4 regions of the Brevibacillus sp. AG162 genome follow, and region 1 is predicted to be linked to each of the others. Evidence: riboswitches for the same ligand, from Rfam matches in the RefSeq annotation. Region 1 holds a riboswitch; each other region holds the start of a gene.

Region 1 (3,450 bases):
TTACCTCTTCCTAAAGCGTTTATTTTGCTTCAATAAATAAGCGAAAAATGGTGCTCCCAGAAATGCTGTCACGACACCGAGCGGGATTTCCGTTGGACTCAGCAGCATTCTGGCTAGAGTATCGGCCCACAGCACATAAATACCACCGCAGATCGCAGCCATTGGCAGTAAAATACGATGGTCAGGACCAACCAGCAATCGGACGAGATGCGGTACCACCAAGCCAACGAACCCGATAATACCCGCGATAGAAACTGCCGCTGCAGTCAGGAGAGTCGAGACGACCAGAACCACGAGCTTCGTTCGATCCACATGGACGCCGAGATGCGCAGCCTGCCGCTCTCCCAATGCAAATAGGTTCAAGGAGCGCGCATAACTCACCAGCACCATTCCACCTATGACCAAGTACGGAATCAAGACGTACGTAAAGGCCCAGCCGCGAAATGACAGGCTGCCCATCAGCCAGAACACAATCTCATTCACCGTCTGATCGGATAGCGATACCATAAAGGAAACGAGAGAGCCGAGAAAAGCCTGCACCACGACACCAGACAAAATCAGGGTCTCCGTCTGCAGCTTTCCTTGCGTGTTTGCGAGTCCGAGTACGATCCATAAACTGAGCAATCCTGTAAGAAAGGCGACAACAGGTGTGCTCCATGCACCCAGAAAACTGATTTGCAAGCCAAAAAGGATCAAGAAGGCTGCTCCGACAGCAGAACCCGATGCCACGCCCATCGTAAACGGATCTGCGAGCGGATTGCGCAAAACTCCCTGAAAGCCCGCCCCCGCAAGTGACAAGCAGGCGCCTATCAAGACAGCCAATACAACCCGTGGAAAACGAACCTTCATGACAATTTGCTCAGAAGACTCGGGCCACGTTACGGTGATCCACTCAGACAAGCCCGGGATTTGATGAAGCAGGATGAGCCACACTTGTGAAATGGGGAGGTGGGCCGCCCCCATCGAGATACTGATGACTATCGATGCCAGCAGGACGAGACAGCTGACCCCTCCCCATATGAAAAGTCGCTTCTTCATTTTATTTCACCAAGTCAGGGTAAATTGCCTTGGCTACCTCGATTAAGCCTTGTGTAATACGTGGACCGGGACGGGACAAAATATTTTGGTCCATGCCAAAAATTTGTTTTTCACGAATCGCCTTCATTTTATCCCAGCCATTGCGATTCGCGATCATATCCTCCAGCTTGACGCCAGTCTTTTCATCGGTAATTCCGCTCGCGTACAAAATAACGTCCGGGTCGTTTTGCAAAATCTTTTCCTCACTGATCGGATTCCATCCTTCAGTGTCGGAGGCAATATTTGTCGCCCCAGCCAGCGTGATGAGTTCGTCCATGAATTCGCCTTTTCCGACTGTCCAGCCTGGGGAAAATTCCAAATATACCTTTTTCTTCTCTTCCGGTTTTACATTTTTCACTGCTTCTTGAACGTACGCGATGTCCTTCTTCATTTGCGCGACGACTTTTTCAGCTTGGTCCTGTGTGTTGGTGATAACTCCCATCGTCAAGATGTTGTTTAGGATGTCGTCCATCTTTGTTGGATGGGTAATATAGACCGGCATTCCGAGAGATTTGAGCTTGTCAGCCACTGGCTTTTCCATCGAAATCCCACCGATGACCATATCCGGCGTTTGAGCGAGAATGGCTTCTTCATTCGGTTTGACGACTCCGCCAATTTTCGGTTTTGCCTTCGCCGCTTCCGGATAATCGTCATAGTCTGAAACAGCTACGATCCGATTTTCCAAGCCTAATGCGAACAAAATCTCCGTCTCGGCAGGGGATGTCGAGACGATTCGCTCAGGGGCTTTTGCAAAGGTTACTTCTTTTCCTGTCGCATCCGTGACTGTCAATGGATACGTTGTTTGTTTTGCAGGCTGCTCGGCCGTGTTCTCTTGCGGTGCTGTCTGCGGTGTGCTTGTTTGTCCACCAGGTGCTGGCTGGCTGTTATCGTTACCCGCACAACCTGCGAGGCTAGCCGCAACTAGTAGTGGGATCATAAATCGCAATGAACGTTTCATATGTAGAACTTCCTTTCTTCATGTCTGATTGACTGTTCCTTCCAATAAAAAAAGCGACCCTTGCTTCCATTCGGAAAACAATAGGTCGGTACCTCAGGGCAAACTGCCAGGATGGTCTGCTCCCTGAAATAGGCCGATCCTTTCCGCGAAGGCAACAGGCACGAAAACAAATAGGCAGGTCTCCTGGCTTACGGCTGAGAAACAAGCCGATTTACAGTGGCGGGACCGCGTCGGATTTTCACCGACTTCCCTTTTCACCCGATCTTTTTGCTAAAAAGACGAGGCACCTATTTGCTGTTACGATTGAATTTGTCACAGTCCATGACTCATCCTACATCATAGCATTCCTTGGATGAAAAAAGAATGACAAACACCTAAGCCAATACACTCTTGCCTCCTAAAAATGAAAAACGCCTGAACAAAAGGTTCAGGCAAATGTAAAGCTTTTGGCAGGCTATTTCCCTCGTTTGTACAAATAATCCAGAATGCCCATGGAGCATACCTGTAAATCGAGCTTGAGTACTTCGAAAACTTCGTGGTCACCACTGATGCCTTGTGACTGTAGATGATCCGAGACTCGTTCCAATAACTTGCGAGACAGCTCGTCATATGTTTGTCCAGCTGCAAGGCTTAATTCTCCTTCTACTAGAAACACAGGGAGCCACTCACGTAATTGGCGGTACACGTCGTCTACCTGCTCTGACATCCCAAAATGACCAAAGTAAATGCGACTTAGCTTGCGTGCTTCAAAGCGGCTTACAGACGCTAACATGGCATCCGGGTCAAACTGATTCGGCGAAGTAGATGGCAGCACGAGGTGTACACCATCCTTTTTAAGCTGTGGATAGAGCACACCTGCCGTATCACCTGTGAACATGCCGCGGCTTACGGGATCGTAGATGCTGAAGTGATGATTGGCATGCCCTGGCGAATCCAGAAACTCCAACACGCAATTCTCTCCGATCTTTAGTGTATCCCCGTCCCCACGAATCAAAATCCGCTCCTCAGGAACAGCCTCAATCGGATCAAACAATCGATCAAAATCATCATGATAAACCGCTCTCGCGCCTGTGATCAGTCGGCTCGGATCTACGAGATGGCGTGCACCTTTCGGATGGACGACGATCTTTGCGTTTGGACAATCCTTCAGAAACAGTCCGGCCCCTCCTGCATGATCCAAGTGAATGTGCGTGACGATGATGTATTTTACTTGTTCCACCGTATAACCGAGCTTGGCGAGACCGGCCTTGATATACGGGACGGAGGGGCTTGGACCTGTTTCTACCAATGTGAGCTCCTCTTCTGCGATCACATATGTCCCCGTACGTTCTGCCCAGCCCATATCGAAACCGTCTATTAAATGGATGCGTTCCCCTAAGTCGATTGGCTGTGTTGATTGCATGTAAATACTCCTC
Region 2 (3,450 bases), on a different contig from region 1:
AAAATAAACCGATACATGATCATTAATAAGTCAGTCACAAGGACAGGCATACGAAGTCGGCGAAGCACCTGCAGGATTTCGGCAAACGGCACGGTAAACAAAAGGAAGGCAAAGCAGGATAAGCTTGCCATGGTACGCCAAAATAAGATCCAAACTTTACTGAAGGAGGACATCGGCACATAGAGCACATACGATCCCACTTCCCATGCTGTTGCGACCTGGACCTGCACTTCACCTGCTCTCGCCCCTTCTACCATTAGGGCAGGGAGCCCCGCCGCAAAAAACGAGAGCGACACCATCATAAAGGCACAATAGATACGGACAGGAATCTGGGCATACACCACTACCCATACCGTCATCCAGACAACAACGGCCATCTGCATCCATACATGTCCCACCAAGACGAGCAGTAACAATGCACTCGCCAGCAATAGCTTATGAGCTGGCGGCAGACATTTCAGCCTGTTTTGATAAGAGAGAGAATCAAGCTGCAGCCCGTTCATTTTTTCCGCTTATCCAACCGACCTTTGTACAAGCCCACGGCGTAGCCGATCACTCCCGCTCCCAACGCCGCCTGCACCGCAAACAATAGACTCTCCGTCTCTCCCCCTGGCGGTTCTATCAGCGGCTGGAACCACGGTTCGTAGCTCGGAGCGATCTCCTTGATCGCTTCCTCTGCCACGCCGTCTGCGCCGCCAAATTCCGAATCCTGCACCAGCAACAGCGGGACAATCGCCAGTACGATTACCCCCAAGAGTAAAAGCCAGTTCCATCCTTTTTTCACAGCGATTCCTCCCGTTTGAGCAAACGAAGCTGTGTAAGCTCTTTTGCGTTGTAAGATAACAACCAGTTCCAAACAAGAACGGTCAACAGACCTTCACTGATTGCGAGCGGTACTTGCGTGAATGCAAAAATTCCTGCGAATTTGGCAAACGAGGCCAACACTCCACCAGATTCAGCTGGAAATGCGAGTGCCAGTTGAATCGAAGTCACCACATAGGTAGCAAGATCAGCCAAGGCAGCCGCTGCAAAAACAGCCAGACGCTGGCTTCCGCCCACTTTCATGATCATCTGATAGATTCCGTATGCCACAAGTGGTCCTACTACTGCCATGGATACAGCATTTGCCCCTAGCGTAGTCAAACCTCCATGTGCTAAAAGTAAGGCTTGAAACAAGAGCACCATGCTCCCTAACACAGACATCGCAAAAGGTCCAAACATAATGGCGCCAAGGCCCGTTCCAGTCGGGTGAGAGCTGCTGCCTGTAACCGAAGGGATTTTCAGTGCAGATAAAACAAAGGCAAACGCTCCTGCAACACCAATAAGGAGCTTCATTTCGGGATGTTCTTTTACAATCTTGTTAATCGAACGAATCCCAAGAATAAAAAATGGCAAGAAGACAGCCCACCAAAACAAGGCCCAGGATAATGGCAAATACCCTTCCATGATGTGCATCGCGTGTCCTGTCTCTGGTTCATTGAGCAGAAAATACAGGACAAAGCCCGCGATCATCAGACAAGTAGTTACGAGACGAGATCGATTCATGTTCATTCCTCCTTAACTGGCTTTCGTTCGTTCTTTTCCTAACAAACAAAAAAATCCCATCCATCAATGGACGAGATGTGCACACAAAACAACAGACTGATTATACAGCCTCATTGCCTCGTATTCACCGCTCCTTTCCGCGAAGGTTTTGTGGGTGTGGCTACTAGGTAGGTCTCCTGGCTTCCAGATCCATGCGCTCTTTGTCCTTCCCCATACGAAAATGAGTGGTATCCTTATCAAAGAGAGCTCCCTGGTTACAGTGGCGGGACCGCTCGGGACTTTCACCCGATTCCCTGTTACCCTTTATGCGTCACATAAAGGCACCTAACGCCGACAATATGCAATTGACAGACAATTCATGTTTGTCCCACATCATTATACCGAATCACTACATAAATCGGAAGAATATAAGCAAAAACGCATAAACCGATGCCCCACTACAAACGGAGCCATCGATCTATGCGTACTTGTTCTATCTATTCTTTTGCGTCTACGCCAATTACTTCACTAATATGTTTAAAACCATCGCGTTGCATGAGCTTGAGCAGTTTTTTGTTGATTTGCTTGGCGATACCTGGGCCCTGATAAATCATCCCCGTATACACCTGAACGAGACTGGCTCCTGCTCGGATTTTCGCGTAGGCGTCTTCACCGCTATAAATGCCGCCAACACCAATAATTGGCACCTTGTCTCCTACTTCTTGATAAATCTCCTTCACCCAAGCAGTGGAACGCTCCGTAAGAGGTCTTCCGCTCAAGCCTCCTGCTTCCTCGGCAAATCGATGTCCGGAAACCGCCTCGCGTGACAGTGTCGTATTGGTAGCGATAATTCCGGCAATTCCTTCTTCTACAGCAGCGTGAACAACATCGCGCATGTGCTCATCCGACATGTCTGGCGCTACCTTCAGCAGAATCGGTTTTTTCTTGATGGAACGCGCTTCCATTTCAGTTGCCTTTTCCCTTACTGCACGCACCAAATGACGCAAGCTCTCTGTTTCCTGCAAGTCACGCAGATTCGGGGTATTCGGAGAACTGATGTTAATGACGAAATAGTGACCGTATGCATAGAGCATGTCCATACATTTGCTATAGTCGATGGCCGCTTCTTCATTCGGCGTTACTTTGTTTTTCCCAATGTTAATCCCAATCGGAACATCTGAGTATGCGTAATCGACCAAATGCTGGGAAGCCAGATACGCACCGTGATTGTTGAAGCCCATCCGGTTAATGACAGCCTGATGTTCCGGCAATCGGAACAAACGCGGCTTCGGATTGCCTGGCTGTCCCTGCGGCGTCAACGTCCCAATTTCCACAAACCCAAAACCAAGGGCACCCAATGCATGATAGACTTCTGCATTTTTATCAAAGCCGGCTGCAAGTCCGACTGGATTCGGAAACGTCATTCCCCATAGCTTATTCTCCAACCGCTGGTCTTTTACCTGATAGATCATCTTCAGGATGCTTTTGCCTGGAGCAGAATCCTCCACCAGCCTTAAGGCACCAATTGTCTTTTCATGAATCTCTTCCGCATCTTGCTGGAACAGATATTTTCTTATGAGCTGATACATCGGCTGCACTCCTTACTCCGTTTCTACCTTTTTACCTCATAGTAGAATACCATACTTTCTCGGGAGGATGTAACCTTTATACCTGATACATATTTCCAAGCAAGAAGGCAAATCCTAACAGCACCACCACGCACAGGGGGACAAGTCTTTCATGAAAGTGGACGGAAAAATCGGGATTGGTCAAGCCATTATGGTGATGATGCTGACGATCGGCATTACGAACCACGTAACCGTCATCCCCCTCTTATTGAGCAAAGCAGGCAGAGATGCTTGGTTAAGCGTGTTGCTTGCAGGTATTCCTTTTTCCTTGTGGGTGTATCTTTTGTTTGTGATCAAT
Region 3 (3,450 bases), 770 kb from region 1:
ATGAAGAGATTACACCGACGATTGTATCTGCCATAGAAGAGCTGCCCCAAATCACCAAAGTGTTGTCTCTACAGTAAGTGAATCATGATAAACAAAAACTGCCCGTTTTTAGCGGGCAGTTTTTTTCGTGGCGAATTTGAGTCCTTGGCTAATGAAGACTGGCAAAACGGACGAATGATTTTCGTCAGCAAATTCTTTAAAGGAAGCCTTGATTTGACCTTTGCCCATAGAGGACAATCGTTCGACCATCGCCAGAGATTTTTCTTTGACCAAGAATCGCCCATCGTTTTCCAACTCCCCGATGGTGAGGAGCACATGGACGTCGAGGTCATCGGTCAGCTGGGTCTGCAATTGACTCTCCTTCGCAAGCAGCACGCTCTCATTCCAGTGGATCGAGGGACTGCCAGCTATATACCGCTGAAAAGCGTGTGGTCTCGACAAAAGTACATGCAAGACAAACAAGCCACCTAGCGAATGTCCAAAAATCGCTTGCTGCGTCCGATCGATGGGGAAGTCGTTTTCGATGCTAGGCTTGAGCTCCTCCTCCAAAAAGGTGAGGAACTGCTCCGCTCCCCCCATCTGAGGCCACTCCGCTCCTCTTGGGTTGCCAGGAAGCTCCGAGGCGGGAACTTCATACGTGTAATCAAAGAAACGGGAAGGATGGTACGGACCGTCCGTTGGATACCCAATCCCGACGACGATTGCAGGATACACGCCAGTTCGTTCAGGGCCGCGTGATTGTATTCGTATCGCTTCGGTCAAGGTTGCAAAAACAGAGTTGCCATCTAGCAAATATATGACGGGAAAGCCTGATTCCGGAGGAGGATCGGCAGGTATACTTACGAAAATGTGATAGTGACGTTCTTGATAAGTCATCATTTTACTGTAAGAACGAGGAATGACGACAGGTTGATAGTCGGTGCTTTTCATGAGGGCGACTCTCCAATCTCTCCAAGGCTAACCAACACGCACAAAATCTATTATAGGAACGAGAACCAGAGATTGGCAATAGCCGAAAAAGGAGAATAGTTAGTTTTCGAGAAGAGCGCATACCGAGCTTGACTCCTACGATATATTGAGGTAAAGTAAGTTTTACCAACTACATATTGATGCGGTGAGGTGTTTACCACCAGATTTGGTAGACTTAATAGGGAAGTCGGTGAGAATCCGACGCGGTCCCGCCACTGTAATGAGAGAGTTCCATTTGCGAAAGAATGCCACTGATCAAGAAGGATCGGGAAGGTGTAAATGGAGCGATGATCCAAAAGCCAGGAGACCTGCCTAACCGCTTGCACTGTTTAACCTACGGGAGATAGGGAAGTGTTCGAGCGCTCAATTCGCATCGGCGAATTGTTAGATGGAAGTCATCACGCGCATTCGGCATGTAAACGTCGGATGCGCTTTTACTTTGGCTAAATTTCATACATACAGAGTAAAAATAGCAGGATAGGATGAGGGACATGTTAATCGCTTATGATTCAAAAACAGGAAACGTCCGAAGATTCGTCAACAAAATTAATTTGCCACATGTGGAAATTGATCAAGATATGGTGCTGGACGAGCCATTCATTTTGATAACATACACGACGGGATTCGGACAAGTGCCGGAGAAGGTGGCGACGTTCCTGAAGCGAAATCATGTCAATCTGCGCGGAGTATCCGCCAGCGGCAACCGCAACTGGGGAACCAGCTTTGCCAAAAGCGCGGATACGATCGCGAGCCAATATGGCGTTCCGGTAATTTCTAAATTTGAACTGTCCGGTACCGGCCGGGACGTGGAACAATTTACGAGTGGGGTGGCAACAATTGCGGCATATTGAATTGAACAACGAACTGATGCAGCGTGGCAACGACGGATTTTACCAACTGGAAAAGGATCGGGAAGCGGTTGCGGTCTTCATGGAAGAAGTGCAGTCCAATACGATGACTTTTGGCAGTGTCAAAGAACGCATGGACTATTTGATCGAGAATGACTTCTATGAAAACGTCTATGAAACATACACGGTTGAGCAGGTCGATGAAGTTTTCCGTTTGGCCTATGACGCTGATTTTCAATTTGCTTCGTACATGGCTATCTCCAAATTTTATAAAGATTACGCCCTGAAAACGAACGATAAATCGATGTACTTGGAGCAGTATCCAGACCGAGTGGCCGTTGTGGCACTGTCCCTTGGACAAGGTGACTTTGAACTCGCCAAGCGTTTAACAGTATCGATGATGGATCAACGCTTGCAGCCAGCGACACCAACCTTCCTGAACGCGGGAAAAAGCCGCCGTGGAGAAATGGTCTCCTGCTTCTTGCTCGAAATGGATGATTCACTGAACTCCATCAACTTTATTTTGGGAACTTGTATGCAGCTATCCAAAATTGGCGGCGGTGTAGCCGTGAACCTGTCCAAGCTTCGCGGACGAGGAGAGCCGATCAAAGGCGTCGAGGGCGCAGCAAAAGGTGTCATGCCCGTTCTCAAGCTGCTGGAAGATGCGTTTTCCTACGCGGATCAAATGGGGCAACGCAAAGGCTCAGGTGCAGCGTACTACAACATCTTCGGCTGGGATATCAACGAGTTTCTCGATTGCAAAAAGATCAATGCGGATGAAAAAGCACGCATCAAAACGTTGTCCATCGGCTTGATCGTACCAAACGTATTCTACAAGCTGGCTGAGGAAAACAAGCCATTGACTGTGTTTGCTCCGTACTCTGTGTACAAAGAATACGGCGTGCATCTGGATGATATGGACCTCGATGACATGTACGAGGAGCTCTTGGCAAACGATCGCATCAAGAAAAAGACCGTGATGAGCGCACGCGAGATGCTGACCAAAATCGCGATGATTCAAATGGAATCGGGTTATCCGTACATCATGAACAAAACAAATGCGAACAACAACCATGCGCTGAAAGACCTTGGTTCGGTGAAAATGTCTAACCTGTGCACGGAAATCTTCCAGCTGCAGGAGACTTCGACGATCACCAATTACGGAGAAATGGATATCATCCGTCGCGATATTAGCTGCAATCTGGCATCGCTCAATATCGTCAACGTGATGGAACGAAAAATGATCCGTGAATCCGTCCACGAAGGCATCGAAGCCATTACAGCCGTGAGTGACATGACGCGTGTAGAAAACGCTCCAGGCGTTCAAAAGGCAAACCGTGAGCTGCACTCAGTAGGTCTCGGTGCGATGAACCTGAACGGTTATCTGGCAAAGAACAGAATTGCTTACGAGAGTGAAGAAGCCAAGGATTTCGCTCGTACGTTTTTCATGATGATGAACTTCTACTCCTTGGAGAAAAGCATGGAAATTGCCAAGAAAACTGGCGCCACCTTCTTGGGCTTTGAACAATCGGAATATGCAAAAGGCACTTATTTTAACAAGTATTTGACGAACGATTACAGCCCGCGGACGGAAAAAGCAAAGCTTCTCTTCGAAGGGATGCACATTCCAACG
Region 4 (3,450 bases), on a different contig from region 1:
CAAGAGAGCCTGTAAAAGCGCCTAAGGATAGTGCATACTGCCCGTACATGCTGAATGCTCCGAATATAATCACCGAGGTAGCTCCAACCGAAGCACCGGATGATACGCCTAACACGTAGGGGTCAGCCAAGGAGTTACGAACCAATGACTGGATCGCTACCCCCACGACAGACAGACCTGCACCGACGATCGCCCCTAAGAGCACACGCGGAAAGCGAATATCCCAAATAATCGTTTGCTCTCCTTTGGACCAATCCACCTCAATCCATTGGGTAAACATTGGAATTTTCGATAAGGCGATTTTCCATACTGTTGTCGGCTTAATCTCCACTGAGCCCAAGGTAACTGCGAACGTAATCGAGAGGAAAAGTCCGACCAGTAGAGTAATGATGATATAAGGTAACTTAATCTGTTGCAGTGCCATTCCCTCCCTTAAAAGGGGTGTACTCTATTTGAATTTATCCGGGTAGAGCCCTTCTGCCAAAATTTTTAGCGCAATCGGTGCTCGAACGCCTTCAGAAGCCGCAGACAATGGCAATACCATTAGTCGTTGATTTTTAATCGCCGGGATATCCGCCAGTTCTTTTTTGGTCAAAAGGAAATTGCGTTTTTGCTCAACGGTTCTATCACCGTAGTCTACGATGATAATCACGTCTGGATTGCGACTCACTACTTGTTCCCAGCTGACCTCTGCCCAGCCCTTTTGAATGTCATCAAAAATGTTTTTACCGCCAGCAGTCTTGATTAAGGACGTCATGTAGTTGTTGGCTGCTGTGAATGGCTTATCTTCCCCGTTGTCGTACACGAACACTTTAAGCGGCTCATCCACCTTGCCAATTTGGCTAATCGTTTGATCCATTTCGCTCTTCATTTTATTGATCAAATCATTGGCTTTGTCTTCCACACGGAAAATGCGACCAATATTTGTAATGTCCGCAAATACATCGTCAATTGTCGGGCCAGGCATACTAGAAGAGGCTTGCAAATACGATTTGATGCCAACCTTTTCCAAATCCTGCATCGATCCTACACCCTTTTCGCCGAATCCGCTTTTCCATCCAGCGTACACGAAGTCTGGGTTCGCTGCCAGCAGCACTTCTTTCGTAGGATACTTGTCAGACAGTACCGGAACCTTGTCGTAATCTGCTTTTAACTCTGGAAGGATTTCATCGTCGAGGTAAGCGGTTCCGACCATTTTATCAGCCAGTCCCAGTGCCAGCATGATTTCGGTGACGTGTTGGTTCAAAGTCACGGCACGCTCAGGTGCTGTTGGATAGGTCATTTCGATGCCATTATTGGTTAGTGTTACAGGCTTGCTCTCTGTTGCTGGTGCAGCTGCTTGGTTTGTTTTGGCTGGAGCCTGTGTTGTCGACGTGGAGCCGCATGCCGAAACCAAAAGCATAGCAGCTGTCATGATACCGAAAACTAGTCCTTTCCTTACTGTATGTGATTTGTTTGCCTGAAACATCTATAATCCCCTTTTCTGTATGGAAATGATGGGTTGAACCCAAATCCTCCACAAAAAAAGCACCCCCCATTTCAATCGGGAGGTGCATGACAAACGTAGATATAGCTATAAGCAGGCACAAAGGCACCTTTCATAGACTACTTCCACATCTGCCCCATCCTCGTGGGTCGATTGTATATGATCGCATGGCAGGTCTCCTGGCTTACGAATCAGCACGCCCAGCTACCTTCCCATTTTTTGTCTCGCAAAAAACAGTGGCTATTCGCTAGGCGCTCCTCGTTACAGTGGCGGGACCGCGCCGGTTTCTCACCGGACTTCCCTTTTAAGCTGACAGCATATGCCGTCCAGCACCATTCGATACGTATTCAATTTTTACGATTTTTTTCATTAGTTGATAGAAGTCAGTTTTTTTGGGAACTGCGTGAGTATTTCAACGCCCGTTTCCGTAACCAATACATCGTCTTCAATCCGCACGCCACCTACACCCGGCAGATAGATGCCTGGCTCGATCGTAAAGACCATCCCTGGACGAAGCACTTCTTGGTTCTGGCTGTGAACAGACGGATATTCATGTACATCCATCCCAAGTCCATGCCCAAGACGATGCATGAAGTATTCTCCGTAGCCTTTTGCGGTGATGACATCGCGAGCAGTTTTATCCAAATGCGCAAAGGTCACACCCGGACGAATCTCAGCAATTGCCGCTTCGTTGGCAGCCAATACCGTCTCATAAATTTCTTGTAGCTGGGCACTGATCTCGCCTACAGCAAAGGTGCGGGTAATATCGGATACATATCCATTCGCTGCTACCCCGATATCAAACAAAAGCAAGTCGCCTTCTTGTACCTGGCGCGTTCCTGGTTTCCCGTGTGGCAGTGCCGACTTCTCCCCTGCCAATACCATGGACGTAAACGATGGACCTTCCGCACCCAAGCGCTTCATCTGAAATTCCAGCTCAGCTACGATTTCTGTCTCGGTCATGCCTGTCTTGACTTTTTTCAGGGTCTCCCGCAAGGAATCCTCGACCAACTGAACAGCGTGCTTCAAGCGATCCACTTCATCCGCAGATTTGATCAATCGCATTTCACGCAGCGGCTCTTCCACGTCCACATAGCTCGACGCCAGAACAACTTGTCCAAGTGCTTCATAGCGCTCGACAGTCATATGACTTTTCTCAATGCCGAGCTTCGATAAGTTCGCTGGCAACACTTGCTTGAGAATTTCATACGGGTTTTGGATATCCGTATGTGTATGGATATCTTGAACGAATGAAGCCTCAGCCGCTGCCTCACGATCAAGAGCAGGTACAATTAAGGAAGGTTTGCCCTCAGCAGGAATAACGAGACCCATAAAACGTTCATGCGGGTCTGTAAAAAATCCGGTCAAATAGTAAACGTGCTTGGGAGAGGTAATCAACACCGCGTTCAGCTCTTGCTCTGTCAAAAACGTGTGGAGCTTTGAAATGCGCTCTTGAAACAACTTCTTCACCCTGCTTTCACCAATTATTCTATTGCGAGAATACCACTTCCCCATCAAAAAAAGAAGAGTTCAATTGAAAAATCTACTTCGTATCGGACAAGCTAAAGGTGGGGTGAAAAAGAAAATGGAACAAATACTCGTCCATCAGGATGGAAAGCAGTTTGCTTTTCACATATCGGGAAAAGGCACACCGTTATTGTGTATCCATGCACCATGTATCGGCTCTGTCAATTTTGTTTATCAGCAAACACTCACGGATAAGTATCAGCTTATTATCCCTGATTTGCCTGGACATGGCGACAGTTCCCCGATGGAGAAGCCATATACCATTGGAGAATTGACAGAACGGCTCCATAAGCTGATCCCGTCACTCGGCATTGAGCGTCCTTTTATTTTGGGGTACTCCCAAGGTGCTTCTATTGCTCTTGAATATTGTCTTCGATATCCTGATCATGCACAAGGCGGTATACTCGTGAGTGGTTTTTCCGAAGTGAATGACCTGT

Evidence for each region. Region 1 has a riboswitch for cobalamin ahead of FB479_RS00925 (ABC transporter substrate-binding protein). Riboswitches for the same ligand answer to the same signal wherever they lie in the genome.
Region 2: it holds a riboswitch for cobalamin, as region 1 does, so the genes downstream of both, FB479_RS20805 (energy-coupling factor ABC transporter permease) here and FB479_RS00925 (ABC transporter substrate-binding protein) in region 1, are expected to answer to the same signal.
Region 3: it holds a riboswitch for cobalamin, as region 1 does, so the genes downstream of both, nrdI (class Ib ribonucleoside-diphosphate reductase assembly flavoprotein NrdI) here and FB479_RS00925 (ABC transporter substrate-binding protein) in region 1, are expected to answer to the same signal.
Region 4: it holds a riboswitch for cobalamin, as region 1 does, so the genes downstream of both, FB479_RS05090 (ABC transporter substrate-binding protein) here and FB479_RS00925 (ABC transporter substrate-binding protein) in region 1, are expected to answer to the same signal.

What each region holds. Positions count from the first base shown of each region.
Region 1 covers NZ_VFNO01000001.1:220,151-223,600, reverse strand. Annotated here, with positions in the region: gene FB479_RS00930 (FecCD family ABC transporter permease) at 1-1,038, opposite strand; gene FB479_RS00925 (ABC transporter substrate-binding protein) at 1,040-2,035, opposite strand; cobalamin riboswitch at 2,192-2,341, opposite strand; gene FB479_RS00920 (MBL fold metallo-hydrolase) at 2,490-3,437, opposite strand.
Region 2 covers NZ_VFNO01000007.1:125,828-129,277, reverse strand. Annotated here, with positions in the region: gene cbiQ (cobalt ECF transporter T component CbiQ) at 1-503, opposite strand, end outside; gene FB479_RS20810 (energy-coupling factor ABC transporter substrate-binding protein) at 500-784, opposite strand; gene FB479_RS20805 (energy-coupling factor ABC transporter permease) at 781-1,545, opposite strand; cobalamin riboswitch at 1,695-1,888, opposite strand; gene FB479_RS20800 (quinone-dependent dihydroorotate dehydrogenase) at 2,022-3,113, opposite strand; gene FB479_RS20795 (GerAB/ArcD/ProY family transporter) at 3,265-3,450, shown strand, end outside.
Region 3 covers NZ_VFNO01000001.1:991,999-995,448, forward strand. Annotated here, with positions in the region: gene FB479_RS04695 (ACT domain-containing protein) at 1-77, shown strand, start outside; gene FB479_RS04700 (alpha/beta hydrolase) at 109-930, opposite strand; cobalamin riboswitch at 1,101-1,299, shown strand; gene nrdI (class Ib ribonucleoside-diphosphate reductase assembly flavoprotein NrdI) at 1,461-1,820, shown strand; gene nrdE (class 1b ribonucleoside-diphosphate reductase subunit alpha) at 1,807-3,450, shown strand, end outside.
Region 4 covers NZ_VFNO01000002.1:66,042-69,491, forward strand. Annotated here, with positions in the region: gene FB479_RS05085 (FecCD family ABC transporter permease) at 1-424, opposite strand, end outside; gene FB479_RS05090 (ABC transporter substrate-binding protein) at 449-1,468, opposite strand; cobalamin riboswitch at 1,639-1,838, opposite strand; gene FB479_RS05095 (M24 family metallopeptidase) at 1,856-2,947, opposite strand; gene FB479_RS05100 (alpha/beta fold hydrolase) at 3,072-3,450, shown strand, end outside.